DNA from 4 places in the Streptomyces spectabilis genome. Region 1 is predicted to be linked to each of the others. Evidence: riboswitches for the same ligand, from Rfam matches in the RefSeq annotation. Region 1 holds a riboswitch; each other region holds the start of a gene.

Evidence for each region. Region 1 has a riboswitch for cyclic di-AMP ahead of CP982_RS25630 (C40 family peptidase). Riboswitches for the same ligand answer to the same signal wherever they lie in the genome.
Region 2: it holds a riboswitch for cyclic di-AMP, as region 1 does, so the genes downstream of both, CP982_RS20600 (M23 family metallopeptidase) here and CP982_RS25630 (C40 family peptidase) in region 1, are expected to answer to the same signal.
Region 3: it holds a riboswitch for cyclic di-AMP, as region 1 does, so the genes downstream of both, CP982_RS30910 (M23 family metallopeptidase) here and CP982_RS25630 (C40 family peptidase) in region 1, are expected to answer to the same signal.
Region 4: it holds a riboswitch for cyclic di-AMP, as region 1 does, so the genes downstream of both, CP982_RS18265 (LysM peptidoglycan-binding domain-containing protein) here and CP982_RS25630 (C40 family peptidase) in region 1, are expected to answer to the same signal.

The regions. Positions count from the first base shown of each region.
Region 1 covers NZ_CP023690.1:5,808,666-5,812,114, reverse strand. The annotation lists gene pcrA (DNA helicase PcrA) at 1-1,322, opposite strand, end outside; cyclic di-AMP (ydaO/yuaA leader) riboswitch at 1,600-1,755, shown strand; gene CP982_RS25630 (C40 family peptidase) at 1,764-3,005, shown strand; gene CP982_RS25625 (hypothetical protein) at 3,123-3,449, opposite strand, start outside.
Region 2 covers NZ_CP023690.1:4,750,201-4,753,649, reverse strand. The annotation lists gene CP982_RS20615 (alginate lyase family protein) at 1-308, shown strand, start outside; tRNA gene CP982_RS20610 (tRNA-Met) at 379-452, shown strand; gene CP982_RS20605 (PP2C family protein-serine/threonine phosphatase) at 738-1,847, shown strand; cyclic di-AMP (ydaO/yuaA leader) riboswitch at 2,079-2,248, shown strand; gene CP982_RS20600 (M23 family metallopeptidase) at 2,260-3,432, shown strand.
Region 3 covers NZ_CP023690.1:7,026,571-7,030,019, reverse strand. The annotation lists gene CP982_RS30915 (GntR family transcriptional regulator) at 1-406, opposite strand, end outside; gene CP982_RS30910 (M23 family metallopeptidase) at 691-1,536, opposite strand; cyclic di-AMP (ydaO/yuaA leader) riboswitch at 1,549-1,710, opposite strand; gene CP982_RS30905 (M16 family metallopeptidase) at 1,951-3,333, opposite strand; gene CP982_RS30900 (M16 family metallopeptidase) at 3,357-3,449, opposite strand, start outside.
Region 4 covers NZ_CP023690.1:4,232,982-4,236,430, forward strand. The annotation lists gene eno (phosphopyruvate hydratase) at 1-287, opposite strand, end outside; gene CP982_RS18265 (LysM peptidoglycan-binding domain-containing protein) at 559-1,299, opposite strand; cyclic di-AMP (ydaO/yuaA leader) riboswitch at 1,304-1,490, opposite strand; gene CP982_RS18270 (transglycosylase family protein) at 1,682-2,815, opposite strand; gene CP982_RS18275 (cytochrome P450 family protein) at 2,948-3,449, opposite strand, start outside.

The DNA.
Region 1 (3,449 bases):
ATGAAGATCTCTTCGAAGACACGCGACTGCGCGTTCGTCCGGTAGAAGATCGCCACGTCGCCGGCCTTGGCGTCGCCCGCGTCCGTGAGGCGGTCGATCTCGTCGGCGACGAACTGCGCCTCGTCGTGCTCGGTGTCGGCGACGTATCCGGTGATGCCGGCGCCCGCGCCCGCGTTCGTCCACAGGTTCTTGGGGCGGCGGCTCTCGTTGCGCTCGATGACCGCGTTGGCCGCGCTGAGGATCGTCTGCGTGGAGCGGTAGTTCTGCTCCAGGAGGATCGTCGTGGCGTCCGAGTAGTCCTCCTCGAACTGGAGGATGTTGCGGATCGTGGCGCCGCGGAAGGCGTAGATGGACTGGTCGGCGTCACCGACCACGCACAGCTCGCCGGGCGCCTCGCCGTCCTCGCCCTCCTGCGGGGAGGGGCCGACCAGCTCGCGCACGAGGGCGTACTGCGCGTGGTTCGTGTCCTGGTACTCGTCGACCATGACGTGCCGGAAGCGGCGGCGGTAGTGCTCGGCGACGTCCGGGAAGGCGCGCAGGAGGTGCACCGTCGTCATGATCAGGTCGTCGAAGTCGAGGGCGTTGGCCTCGCGGAGCCGCGACTGGTACATCGCGTACGCCTGGGCGAGGGTTTTCTCGAAGCCGTCGGCGGCCTGGGCGGCGAAGTCCTCCTCGTCGATCAGCTCGTTCTTCAGGTTCGAGATCTTGGCGCTGAAGGACTTGGGCGGGAACTTCTTCGGGTCCAGGTCCAGGTCCCGGCAGACCAGGGCCATCAGACGCTTGGAGTCCGCGGCGTCGTAGATCGAGAACGAGGACGTGAAGCCCAGCTTCTTGTACTCGCGGCGCAGGATGCGCACGCACGCGCTGTGGAACGTCGACACCCACATCGCGCCCGCGCGCGGGCCGACGAGCTGCTCGACGCGCTCCTTCATCTCGCCCGCGGCCTTGTTCGTGAACGTGATCGCGAGGATCTGGCCGGGGTGCACCCCGCGCTCGGCGAGCAGGTACGCGATGCGGTGGGTGAGCACGCGGGTCTTGCCGGAGCCCGCGCCCGCGACGATAAGCAGGGGGGAACCCGCGTGCACGACGGCCGCGCGCTGGTTTTCGTTCAGCCCGTCGAGGAGGGTCGCCGGATCGAGGGCCGGGCGCGGGGCACCGTCCCGGTAGTACCCGTCCCGGGGTGCGGGCGCGTCGAACTTCCCGTCGAACAGATCGTCCGGAATCGGCTCCGGAGCGCTGTCCTCGGGCGGCGGCGGCTCTTCCTCAGCGCCCTGCGAGGGCTTGAGGTCCGCCAGGAAGCTGTCGTCAAAGAGGCTGCTCATCGCCTCCCGAGTCTAGGCGGCCCCACTGACAGCCCGCCCCGGGTTCCGGCCACCGCCGCGGTCGGCCGGGCCCGCCCACGGGGCGCCACGGGGCGGTCACGCCGGGCCACGCCGCAGGTGAGCCGGGTCGGGGCGGCACCGGGGAGAGTGCGGAGGTGCGTAAAGTCACGAAAATGTATCGGGCATATCGAACATCAATCTTCCCTCGCGCCACAGGAGTTGGCTAGCGTGCTCCGCGGGCCGCACGTCCCCCCAAACCGGCGAACCCCGCCGGGCCGCGCGGCCTCCGCCGAGTCCGACGCGTTCGGAGCCGGGGACCCACCATGATCTTGGGGTGAATCCGTCCCGCCGCACCGCGCACGGGCCGGTAGGGCAGCCCTTCCGAACCGCCCGAACCCGACAGCTAACCCGGTAGGCGGTCCACGGAAGGAGTCGCCTCCCTTGGCGTCGCACCGCAAGCCGCGCACCCGCTCTCCCCTGGCACGCACCGCCCCGGCCCTCGGCATCACGACGGCCGCGCTCACCTCGGTGGCGCTCCTGTCACAGAGCGCGAACGCGGCCCCCTCCTCGGCCCCGGCCAGGCCCGCGGAGCCGAGTCTCGAAGAGGTCCAGAAGAAGGTCGACGACCTCTACCACCAGGCGGGTGTGGCCACCCAGAAGTACAACTCGGCCAAGGAACGCACCGACAAGCAGCGCAAGCACGTCGACAAGCTCCTTGACGACGTCGCCGAGCGCACGGACGACCTGAACGAGGCCCGGCGGCAGCTCGGCTCGTTCGCGGCCGCCCAGTACCGCACCGGCGCCGTCTCCGAGACCGCCGCCCTGATGCTCGCCGACGACCCGAAGGGGTTCTTCGACCAGAACCACCTCGCGGGACGGCTCACCAGCCGCCAGAAGAAGGCGGTCGACGAGTACCAGGCGCAGCAGGTGGCGGCCACCAAGCAGCGCGCGAAGGCCGCGAAGAACCTGAAGACGCTCAGTGACTCCCGCGACGAGCTGAAGTCGAGCAAGCGGACCGTCCAGACCAAGCTCGGCGAGGCCCGCACGCTCCTTTCGAAGCTGACCACCGAGGAGAAGGCGCGGCTCGCCGCGATCGAGAAGCGGAAGGAGGAGGCCGCCCGGCGCAAGGCCGCCGAGCTGGCGCGCAAGCAGGCCGAGGAGGAGCGCGAACGGAAGGCCGAGGAGGCGGAGCGTCGGGAGCGCGAGCGGAACCGGGACAGGGACCGGGGCCGGGACGAGGACCAGGGCTCCGGCGGTGGCTCGGGGACGGGTTCCGGCTCCGACACCGGCTCCGGATCGGGTTCCGGTTCGGGGAACACGGACAGCGGGTACGCCGCGAAGGCCGAGAAGGTGATCGCCTTCGCCGAGAAGCAGATCGGCAAGCCCTACGTGTGGGGCGCCACCGGGCCCGGTTCGTACGACTGCTCCGGGCTCACGCAGGCCGCGTGGAAGACCGCAGGGATCTCGCTGCCCCGCACCACCTGGGACCAGGTGAAGGTCGGCACCAAGGTGTCCACGTCCAGTGCCAAACGCGGTGACCTGGTCTTCTTCTACGACGACATCAGCCACGTGGGGATCTACATAGGCAACGGCAAAATGATCCACGCCCCCAAGCCGGGCGCGAACGTGCGCGTCGAGTCGATCTACTACATGCCGATCCACAGCGTGGTCCGCCCCGCGTGACCGAGGCCTCCGTAGAGGCACGACTGAAAATCGCCCTCTACGGAGGGGGCGCATACGCGTGGGGGCCCACACCCGGACCGGGTGCGGGCCCCCACGCGTACGGCGGGCGGTGGGCGGCTACGTCCACAGGACGGCGATGAAGATGTTCGCCGTCGTCAGCGCGCCGACCGCGCCGAACATCGCCTTGTCCACCCTCTCCTCGTCGCGCTTCAGGTACACGAGCCCGAGGATCACGACGAGGACGGCCATCTTGATGCCGATCTTGAGGTTGTTGACCTCGTTGTCGTCGGCCTGGTTCAGGCCGACCAGGGCCACGCCCGTGATCAGCATGGTGAGCGCGCCGTGCAGCATGGCGGGGCTGAAGCGGGCGGTGCCGTCACCCATCGCCTTCATCTGGGTCAGGAAGCCTCCCAGGAGCGAGGCGATGCCGATGATGTGCAGGCC
Region 2 (3,449 bases), 1.1 Mb from region 1:
CCGCCCACATCGCAGAGACCGCCTGGCACCAGGGCGTCGACCTGTACGGCGAGGTCAAGGACCGGCTGCGGGCCGCGTTCGAGTTCCACTCCGGCTACCAGCTCGGCGCCACCGCGCCCGGCTGGCTGTGCGGCGGCAGGCTCCAGCGCGACCTCGGGCCCGACACGGAGGTCGGCCTGAACCATCTGCGCGGGCGCCTCGGCATGGAGCTGCCGCACACCCGGAAGCTCACCCTGGAGCGGCGCCCGGAGGGCACCGACGACCTCTTCGTGGCGTGGGAGACGCTGACGCACGCGGAGAACACATGAGGCGCGCGGAGGCGTCTCGGGAACCAGTTCGCGTTCGGTGCCCCTGATGGCGTACTGTTGGGTTCACCGACGCGGGGTGGAGCAGCTCGGTAGCTCGCTGGGCTCATAACCCAGAGGTCGCAGGTTCAAATCCTGTCCCCGCTACTGAAACCGAAGGCCCGGAATCCGAATGGATTCCGGGCCTTCGGCATTCCCCAGGGGTCCGGGGGCGCGCGCCGCCCGCGCCACCGCCCCGCGCCAGGGCGCGCGCTGCCCGCCGGGTCACCCACTCGGAGCACGCCGGGTCGCCCCGGGGCCCCAACGCGGGAAGCCTTGGGCCGATGCGGCGGGTCTGCGGCGGGAGTGGAACGGTGGTTGCTTCGGGCGGTGGGGGCCTCGGCGCCGGGGGCGGCGGGGGCCTCCGTGCCGGTGCCGGGCCGAAGGAGCGCCATGTCCGCTGAGGGTCCCGGCCTCCCCCGTGAGCGGGCCCTCGCCCGGGTGCTGCCCCCGCTCCTGCTCGTGGTCGGGGTCGTCTTCGACGCGCTCACGCCGCCCCAGTTCACCGCGTCCCCGCTGTTCGCCGCCGCGCCCCTGATCGCGGCCCCGTTCTACTCGCTCGCCACCACCGTGGCGACGGCCGCCGTGTCCTGCGTGGCCGTGCTCGCCCTGCGCATCGACAACCACTCGGGCGTGGACGTCCAGGTCGTCACCTCCTTCGTCACCATGCTCACCGTCGGCGCCCTCGCCGTCGTCATCAACCGCGTCGTCCGCCGCGGCGACGTCCGCCTCGCCTCCGCGCGCTCCATCGCCGAGGCCGCGCAGCGGGCCGTGCTTCCGCAGCCGGACCCGCGCATCGGCGGTCTCGACGTCGCCGCCCGGTACGAGGCCGCGCAGGCGGGCGCCTTCATCGGCGGCGACCTGTACGCGGTGCAGGACACCCCGCACGGCGTCCGGCTCGTCGTCGGCGACGTACGCGGCAAGGGCATGGGCGCGGTGGCCGCCGTCGCCGTCGTCATCGGCGCCTTCCGCGAGGCGGCCGAGCAGGAGGCCACCCTGGAGGCCGTGGCGCAGCGCCTGGAGCGGGCGCTCGCGCGCGAGGGCACGCGGCGTGACGGGCTCGACGCCTTCGAAGGGTTCACCACGGCGGTCCTCGCGGAGATCCCGCGCGGCGACGGGACCGTACGGCTCGTCAACCGCGGCCACCCCGAGCCGCTCCTGCTGCGCGCCGACGGGCGCCTGTGCGTGCTCTCGCCCGCCGAACCCGCCCTGCCGCTGGGCATGGGCGACCTCGGCGCATGGCCCGACCGCGCGGACGAGACCGACTTCCCGCCGGGCTCCACGCTGCTGCTCTACACCGACGGGCTCAGCGAGGCCCGGGACGCGCGGGGCGTCTTCTACGACCCCGCGATCCGGCTCGGCGGCCGCGTCTTCTCGGGCGCGGACGCCCCCGACGCGCTCCTGTCCACCCTCGTCGCCGAGGTCCTCGACCACACCGGCGGCGGCGCCAACGACGACATGGCGCTTCTCGCCGTACGCCGCCCCGTCACGCCCAGTGACTGAATGGAGCCCCAGTGCAGCGCGACTGACGACCCGTCACCCGCAGGCGAAGATCGATCCGGCTGCGCAGCGTCATGGCGCGCGCTCAACTCGCCCCGTTCCCCACGCTGATGTCCCGTTGTGTTCGTGGCGTAAGCGTTAACGATCAACCCGAACAGCTTGGAATACCGACCCGCTGTCTATTAACGTTCGATAACGCAGCGCGGTCGTCCCAGCCGTCACACCCGGCGGCTCCGCGCGCACGCGCCTAATCCCGCAAGGGAGCCGGGGAACCACCACATTGGGGTGAATCGGACGCCTTTCACGTACGCGGACCCGTATCCGCCGTACCCGAGAAGCGGCCGTAGGAGACCTTCCTGCTCCGAACCCGTCAGCTAACCCGGTAGGCGAGAAGGAAGGAAAGGAGTGCGCCCCCGTGGCGTCCAACCGGCCTGCCCCAGAAGCGCTCTGCATACCGAACGACGGTCTCATCGAGGGTGCCGACGGCGGTGACGGCCCCGGCGGATCCACCGCGTACGCCGCGCACTCCGAGTACTTCGATCCCTCCGCGACCTCCGCGGCCTCCGCGCCCGCCGGGTACGCCGGTTACGCCGCCCAGGAGCCCCCGGCTTCCTGGGAGGAGTGGAACCCCACCGCGGACACCGTCCGCCCCGTGCGCGGCAAGCACCGCATCCACAAGAAGGGCGGCGGCGGCCTCGCCCGCAGCTCCACCGTCCTCGGCGTCGGCGTCATCGCCGCGGTCGGCGCGGGTGGCATCGCCACCGCGCAGGGCGGCAAGCCGCCCGTCTCCATCTCCCTGCCGGACATGGCGTCCGTCGCGGACTCGCTGCCCGGCGTCGGCTCCCTGATCGACGGCGACGACACCGCGGAACCGGCCACCGCCGCGGCCGCGGCGCCGCTCAGCTCCGCCGGTGTCACCGGCGTCGACGCCGAGCGGGGCACCACGGACGCGGGCGAGGCCCTGCGGGCCCGCATCCTCCAGCAGGCCGAGAACCAGCGCCACCAGGCGGACGACGCGCAGCGCAGGCAGGCCGAGGACGCGGCCGTCACGAAGGCCGCCGCGACCGCCAGGAGCCAGCAGGGCAAGGCGGCAGCCGAGGCCAAGGCGAAGGCCGCCGAGGAGAAGCGCGAGAAGGAGGAGGCGGCCCGCAAGAAGCGCGAGGCCGAGCGCCTCGCGAAGCTCGCCAAGAGCTACACGCTGCCCGCCTCCTCGTACGTCCTCACCTCCCACTTCGGCGACTCCGGCTCCATGTGGTCCTCCGGCCAGCACACCGGCCTCGACTTCGCGGGATCGAGCGGCTCCCCGCTCAAGGCCGTCCACTCCGGCACCATCACGGAGGCGGGCTGGGCGGGCGCCTACGGCTACCGCACGGTCCTGAAGCTCGATGACGGCACCGAGATCTGGTACTGCCACCAGTCCTCGCTCTCCGTCAGCGTGGGCCAGAAGGTCAGCACGGGCGACGTCATCGGCCGCATGGGCGGCACGGGCAACGTCACCGGCGTACACCTCCACCTGGAGGTCAGGACCAGCGGCGGCGGGGCCATCGACCCGCTGTCCTGGCTGCGGGGCAAGGGCCTGACTCCCTGATCCCGCTGAACTCCGGC
Region 3 (3,449 bases), 1.2 Mb from region 1:
GGGTGAGCGTCTCGTGGAACCAGCCTTCCAGCGAGCGCAGGTCCTCGCCGCCGCCGCGCCGGACCCGCTCCTGGCCGAGCCGCACGAGGCCGCGCAGGACCTTCAGATGGGCTTCGGTGCGGCGCTGCGCGGCGCGGGCGGCCGCCAGCGGCTCCAGGAGCGTACGGACCTCCAGGAGGTCGGCGGCGTCCTGCTCGGTCGGCTCGGCGACGCAGGCGCCCGCGTGCCTGCGGGTGACGACGAAGCCCTCGGCCTCCAGGGTGCGCAGGGCCTCGCGCACGGGGACGCGGGAGACGCCGTAGCGGCGGGCCAGGAGTTCTTCGGTGAGCCGCGTGCCGCGTTCGTAGACACCGGAGACGATGTCGTCCCGGATGGCCGTGCAGACCGAGTGCGCGGGAATGCGCATGACGGACCTCCGCTTTACTGCCCGCGAAACGCGTCGCGCGGCGCGCTGAAGACGCTGGTGCGGCGACTCTATGGACGCTGACTCCACGGACTCTATTGCAGATGGCCGCATTTTCCGATGGGGCGCCGGAATCCATGGATATCTTTTGGCCAAAGGTTGTGCGGTCAGCAGGCGGTGCCGACGCCGAAAGCCCCGGCTCGGTGAGCCGGGGCTTTCGGGAAGTGCGCGGGCGCGTGCCCGTCGCCCACGTCATGGGAGCGCCGGACGCTCTCAGCGCGGAAGCGTCAGACGCTCACGCCGTGGGAGCGCAGGTACGCGAGCGGGTCGATGTCCGAGCCGTACTCGGCGCCGGTACGGGCCTCGAAGTGCAGGTGCGGCCCGGAGGAGTTGCCGGTGGACCCGGAGAGGCCGATCTGCTGGCCGGGCGTGACGGCCTGGCCGACGGTGACGCTGATGGACGACAGGTGGCCGTACTGGGTGTACGTGCCGTCGTTCATCTTGATCACGATGTTGTTGCCGTAGGCGCCGCCCCAGCCCGCCTCGACGACGGTGCCCGCGCCGACCGCCTGCACCGAGGTGCCGGACGCGGCGTGGAAGTCGATGCCGGTGTGGCTGCCGGAGGACCACATACCGCCGCCGGCCTTGTAGGAGGTGGAGACGTACGAACCGGCGACCGGGGCGACGTAGGCGTTCAGGCGCTTGCGCTCGGCGTCGCGGGCGGCGCGCTCACGGGCCCGCTCCTTGGCCTCCTTCGCCGCCTTGGCCTCGGCCTCCTTCTTGGCCTTCGCCTCGGCCTTCTCCTTGGCGGCGGCCTCGGCCTTGCGCTTCTGCTCGGCGGCCTTCTGCCGCGCCGCCTCTTCCGCCTTCTTCTGGGCGGCGGCGTCGTTGGCGGCCTGCTTCTGGGCGGCGGCCTGGGCGTCGATCTCGTCGGCCAGCGTGTCGTTGATGGCGATGGCCTGCGTGAGGCCGGTGCTCGCGTGGTCCGCGGAGGCGTCGGCGGCGAGCGCCGGAGCGGCCAGGCCCGAGATGACACCGGTGGTGGTGAGGGCGGCGACGCCCGCGGCGCTTGCGGTGGTGCGCGAGATGCGGCTCGGGCGGCGGTGCTTGCCGGTCGGGCGGATGAGCGCCATGAAGCGGCTGGTCCTTTCCTTCCTTCTCGCCTACCGGGTTAGCTGACGGGTTCGGAGCAGGAAGGTCTCCTACGGACTCCTCGCCTCGCGGCAAGGGGACCGATTCACCCCAGGGACGTGTGGGTCCCCGGCTCCCCTGGCTCACGCCGTACGGGGACTCGGCGATGACTGTCCGGTGCCGCGGACGCGGCTTACTGCCTGACGGACAGCCGCACTGACGCTAAACGCCTCATCTTTCAATCGACAAACGGATCCTGCCTTTTGTAGCGCACGCCACACGGCAGACACCCAACCTCCATGTCAATTCGGACATATGGCAGCATGCAGGGACCCCGGAGGCTTCCTGAGCCTCCGGGGTCCCTTGAGTTACGCGGTGTTCCTACCGATTTGCCCGCCGGGGCGAGCGCGGGGCAATCAGCCGGTGACAACCGTCACTTCGCCGATGCCGAGGGCCCGCACGGGCTCCTCGATCTGCGCGGCGTCACCGACGAGCACCGTCACCAGCCGGTCGCTCGGGAACGCGCTCACGACAGCCGCGGTGGCCTCCACCGTGCCCGTCCCGGCCAACTGCCGGTACAGGCTCGCCTGGAAGTCGTCCGGCAGCTCCTGCTCCACCTGGTCGGCGAGCGTGGCGGCGACGGCGGCGGCCGTCTCGTACTTCAGCGGGGCCACGCCCACCAGGTTCTGCACGGCGACGTCGCGCTCGGCGTCCGTGAGGCCCTCGGCGGCGAGGGTGCGAAGGACCTTCCACAGGTCGTCGAGAGCCGGGCCCGTGTTCGGCGTGTCCACGGAGCCGCTGATGGCCAGCATGGCGACGCCCGGGGCGCCTTCCGGGGACCTCGGCGCCGCGGAGCGCAGCACCTGGCTGAAGGCGCGCACGCCGTACGTGTACCCCTTCTCCTCACGCAGGACGCGGTCCAGGCGCGAGGTGAGGGTGCCGCCCAGGCAGTACGTGCCGAGGACCTGCGCCGGCCAGACGATGTCGTGCCGGTCCGCGCCCACGCGGCCGATGAGGAGCTGCGTCTGGACGGCGCCGGGGCGGTCCACGATGACGACGCGGCCGGTGTCGTCGGCGGTCACCTGGGGCATCGTGTGCGGCTCGGCCGAACCGCCCGTCCAGGCACCGACGGTGTCGGCGAGGACGGCGTCCACGTCCGTGCCGGTCAGGTCGCCGACCACGACGGCGGTGGCCGTGGCGGGGCGCACGTGCTTCTCGTAGAAGGCGCGTACGGCCCCGGAGTCGATGGCGGTGACCGTCTCCTCGGTGCCCTGGCGCGGGCGCGACATGCGCGAGGTGGCCGGGAAGAGCTGCTTGGCCAGCTCCTTGGCTGCGCGGCGCGCGGGGTTGGCGGTCTCGTGCGGGATCTCGTCCAGGCGGTTGCGGACGAGGCGCTCGATCTCGCCGTCCTCGAAGGCGGGCGCGCGCAGCGCGTCGGCCAGCAGGCCCAGGGCCTTCGGCAGGCGCGAGACGGGCACTTCGAGGGAGAGGCGGACGCCGGGGTGGTCGGCGTGCGCGTCAAGGGTGGCGCCGCAGCGGTCCAGCTCGGCGGCGAACTCCTCGGCGGAGTGCTTGTCGGTGCCTTCGGAGAACGCCCGCGCCATGATCGTGGCCACGCCGTCCAGGCCCTGCGGCTCGGCGTCCAGGGGCGCGTCGAGGTGGACCTCGACGGCGACGAGCTGCTGGCCGGGGCGGTGGCAGCGCAGCACCGTCAGGCCGTTGCCCAGGGTGCCGCGCTCGGGGGCCGGGAAGGCCCAGGGCTTGGCCGTGCCCGCCTGGGGCTGCGGGTGGAATTCCATCGTCACAGACGTCTCAGCCTCGCTCACTTCGCCGCCTCCTCTTCCTGCTGGGTCTCGGCGGCTTCCTGGATGGCGTCGGCGTCCTCCGCCGCGGTCACCGGCTCGTACACCAGGAC
Region 4 (3,449 bases), 1.6 Mb from region 1:
TCGAACATGGCCTGGTCGATCAGACGCTGCTCGGTGGCGTCGTAGCCGACGAGCTCCGGGCCGATCTGCTCGATGACGGCGAGAACGGCCTTCTCCACGCCCTTGCCGCCGTAGCGGTTGGCGTCTCCGTCACGGAGTTCGATGGCCTCGAAGGCGCCGGTGGAGGCGCCGGACGGGACGGCGGCACGGCCGGTGGAGCCGTCGTCGAGGCCGACCTCGACCTCGACCGTGGGATTGCCTCGGGAGTCCAGGATTTCCCGGGCTACGACGACGTCGATGGACGGCACGAGCATCTCCTTCTGGGATGTGATGCGGGGTACGCGGGGGTACTAGGGGCCGCGCTGGCCCCTGCGACACGAGCCTAACCGGCTCCGGGGCATCGGCCAGCCGACCGCCCAGCCCATGGACAGGCACAGGGCCGGGTCCGGGGCCGGATAGTTCCCTCACGAAACAAACTACCGGACCAAAAGGTACCGCCCCGGTGCGCAGGGGGGAGCGCACCGGGGCGGTAGCCCATGGGGACGGGGTGGCTCCGGGCGCTGCCGGGGCCGGGGCGGGTCAGCTGAGGTGCAGCTGCTGACCCGGGTAGATGAAGTCGGCGTCGCTGACGATGTCGTCGTTCAGCTGGTACAGCTTCTGCCAGCCGCCCTTGACGTCGTGCTCCTGGGCGATCTTGGACAGGGTGTCGCCGGTCACGACCTTGTACTCGCCGTCGCCCTTCTTCACGACCTTGCCGGTCGGGGTCTGGACGGTCTTCTTCTCGACCTGCGGGGCGGCCTGCTGCGGCTGGTGCTGCGGCTGGGCCTGCGGCTTGGGCGCGGCCTGCTGCTGCGGCTGGGCCTGCTGCTGCGGCTGCGGCTTGGCCTGCTGCTGCGGCTGCTGCTGGCCGCCGCCGGAGGAGCCGCCGCCGGTGTACGGGGAGCCGGACAGGCCCACGCCGCACTTCGGCCAGGCACCCTTGCCCTGGCCCGCGAGGACCTTCTCGGCGATCTCGATCTGCTGGGCCTTGGAGGCCTTGTCGGCGGTGGCCGCGTACTTGGTGCCGCCGTAAGCGGCCCAGGTGGAGGCGGAGAACTGCACGCCGCCGTAGTAGCCGTTGCCGGTGTTGATGGACCAGTTGCCACCGGACTCGCACGCGGCGACGCGGTCCCACTCGGAGGCGGTGGCGGCGTTGGCCGTGCCGGTCGCCATCAGCGGGGCGGCGACGGCGGCACCGGTGACACCGACGACGGTGGCGGCGCGGGTGGCCTTGTCGAGCTTGGTCGGACGGCGGTGCTTGCCCTTGCCGGAACGCAGCATGAAGTGATCCCCTCACCGACGCCTGCGAGGTGAGCTGTCGGGTTCGGGCGGGTGAGTGCCCGGCCGCGCGTCCTAGCGCGCGACTTCACCCCAAGCCGTGTCCGTACGTCTCGCGCGTCTTACGACCGCTCAACGTCCGGGCCCGGCACTTACCTTGGGTCCCCCGCTCCTGCCTTCGGCGCTCGAAGCGACGACTGTTCCCGTCCGGCCGTTGGCAGGATTCGGCGTACCGACCGGCGGGGCCCGCTGTGGCGAGCGGTCCCGACCGTAGCCAGGCAATCATCCGAATTTCAAAGACGATCAGGGCTTCTGAGACCCATCTCTCACTTGCCTCTCACCGTCTTTAAACCGGACATTCACCGCGAACCGCCGGGCAACTGCCCTACTTTTCGCTCGACTTCCCGGCGGTGGCGCCCTTGTCCTCCGCGCTCAGTTCGAGCCGCTGACCGGGGAGGATGAGGTCCGGATCGGAGCCGACGGTCTTCTTGTTCCCGGCGTAGAGGCCCGACCAGCCGCCGTCAAGGTCGTGGCTGTCGGCGATCGCCGAGAGGTTGTCACCGGAGCGGACCGTGTACGTGCCCGAGGGGCGCTCGGCGGCGGGCACGTCACGCGCCTCGCCGCGCGAGGCGTGACGCCCGGGGCCGGTGTCGCCGGACGGGGCGTCATCGGCGGCGCTGCCGCCGCGGTGACGGCCCGCGGGGCGGTCGTCGGCCGCGTCGTCCGCGCCGGGCTCGGCGCCCTCGGACTCCTGGGACGCCTCGGACTCCTCGGACTCCTGGGACGAAGCGCTGTCGTCCGCACCGGACTTGTCCGCGTCACCGGCGGGCTTGCGGTGCTTGCCGCCGCCCTCGCGCGAGCCGTCCTCGGCGCTCTTCCCGCCCTGGGTGGCACCGTCGTCGCCATCGTCACCGTTGCCCGAATCGTGAGTCTTGTCTCGCGATTCGGTGGAACTGCCCGGCCTCTCGGCCTTCTCGGAGCGGTCGGACCCGGCGGCCTCGCGCTCCTCCTTCGCGTCCTTCTCCGCGTCCTTCTCCTTGCCGGACCGCGAGGAGTCGGAGGGCTCCGAGGACTCGGCGGAGTCGTCGGAGTCCGACGAGCTCGGCGGGGCCGACGGCAGGCCCGGATCGACGGCGGCGGCCTCGCCGCCCTTCGCCAGGCCCGCGGCCGGGGCGCAGTTCGGCCAGGCGTCGGGGCCCCGGTCGGCGAGCACCTTCTCGGCGACGTGGATCTGCTGGGAGCGGCTCGCCTGGTCGGCGGTCGGCGCGTAGGAGAGGCCGCCGTACTGCTCCCAGGTGTCCTGGGTGAGCTGGAGGCCGCCGTAGTAGCCGCTGCCCTTGGCGCTCCACGCCCCGCCGCTCTCGCACTCCGCGACCTTGTCCCACGTCCCGGCGTCCGCGGCGCTCGCGCCGGACGCGCCGAGCAGCGGGATGGCGATGGCTGATCCGGTGACGCCCGCCGTGACGAGGATCGCCGGGACCTGACGGGGGCGGCGGTGACGGCCTTGGCCGGAGAGCATGCAGGTGCCTTTCGTGGACGACAGGTCAGGCACGGCATCCGTTACGCGCGAGCGCGCGGGTGCCGGGCCGTCGTGAACGTAGCCGCAGTCGAACGCCAGTCACAAGTCGGTTCAGCCGAGATCACGCGAAAGTCACATCGTTGACGGCCCGTCAGCACGGGTGACCCGCGGGGCGGGTGTGAAACGCACCGGCAACGTCCTGAGCCCACGCATGATGAGCCCGCCGCGCCACCTCAACTCCTCGGGAGCCACGGCCAGTTGCAGGTCCGGCAGGCGGCGGAGCAGGGTGGCGAGGGCGGTCTGGCCCTCAAGCCGGGCCAGCGGGGCACCGAGGCAGTAGTGGATGCCGTGGCCGTAACCGAGGTGCTGGTTGTCGCGCCGGGCGAGGTCGAGGCGGTCCGGATCGGCGAAGCGCGCCGGGTCGCGGTCGGCGGCGGCCAGCACGACGAGCACCGGGTCGCCCGCCGCGATGTCCTGGCCGCCGATGCGCAGCGCCTCGGTGGCGAACCGCCAGGTGGCCAGCTCGACCGGCCCGTCGTAGCGCAGGAGTTCCTCCAGGCCCGTGGCGAGCAGCGCGGTGTCGCCCGCGGCCAGGGACCGCTGCAGCAGCTGCCGCTGCTCGGGGTGGTCGAGC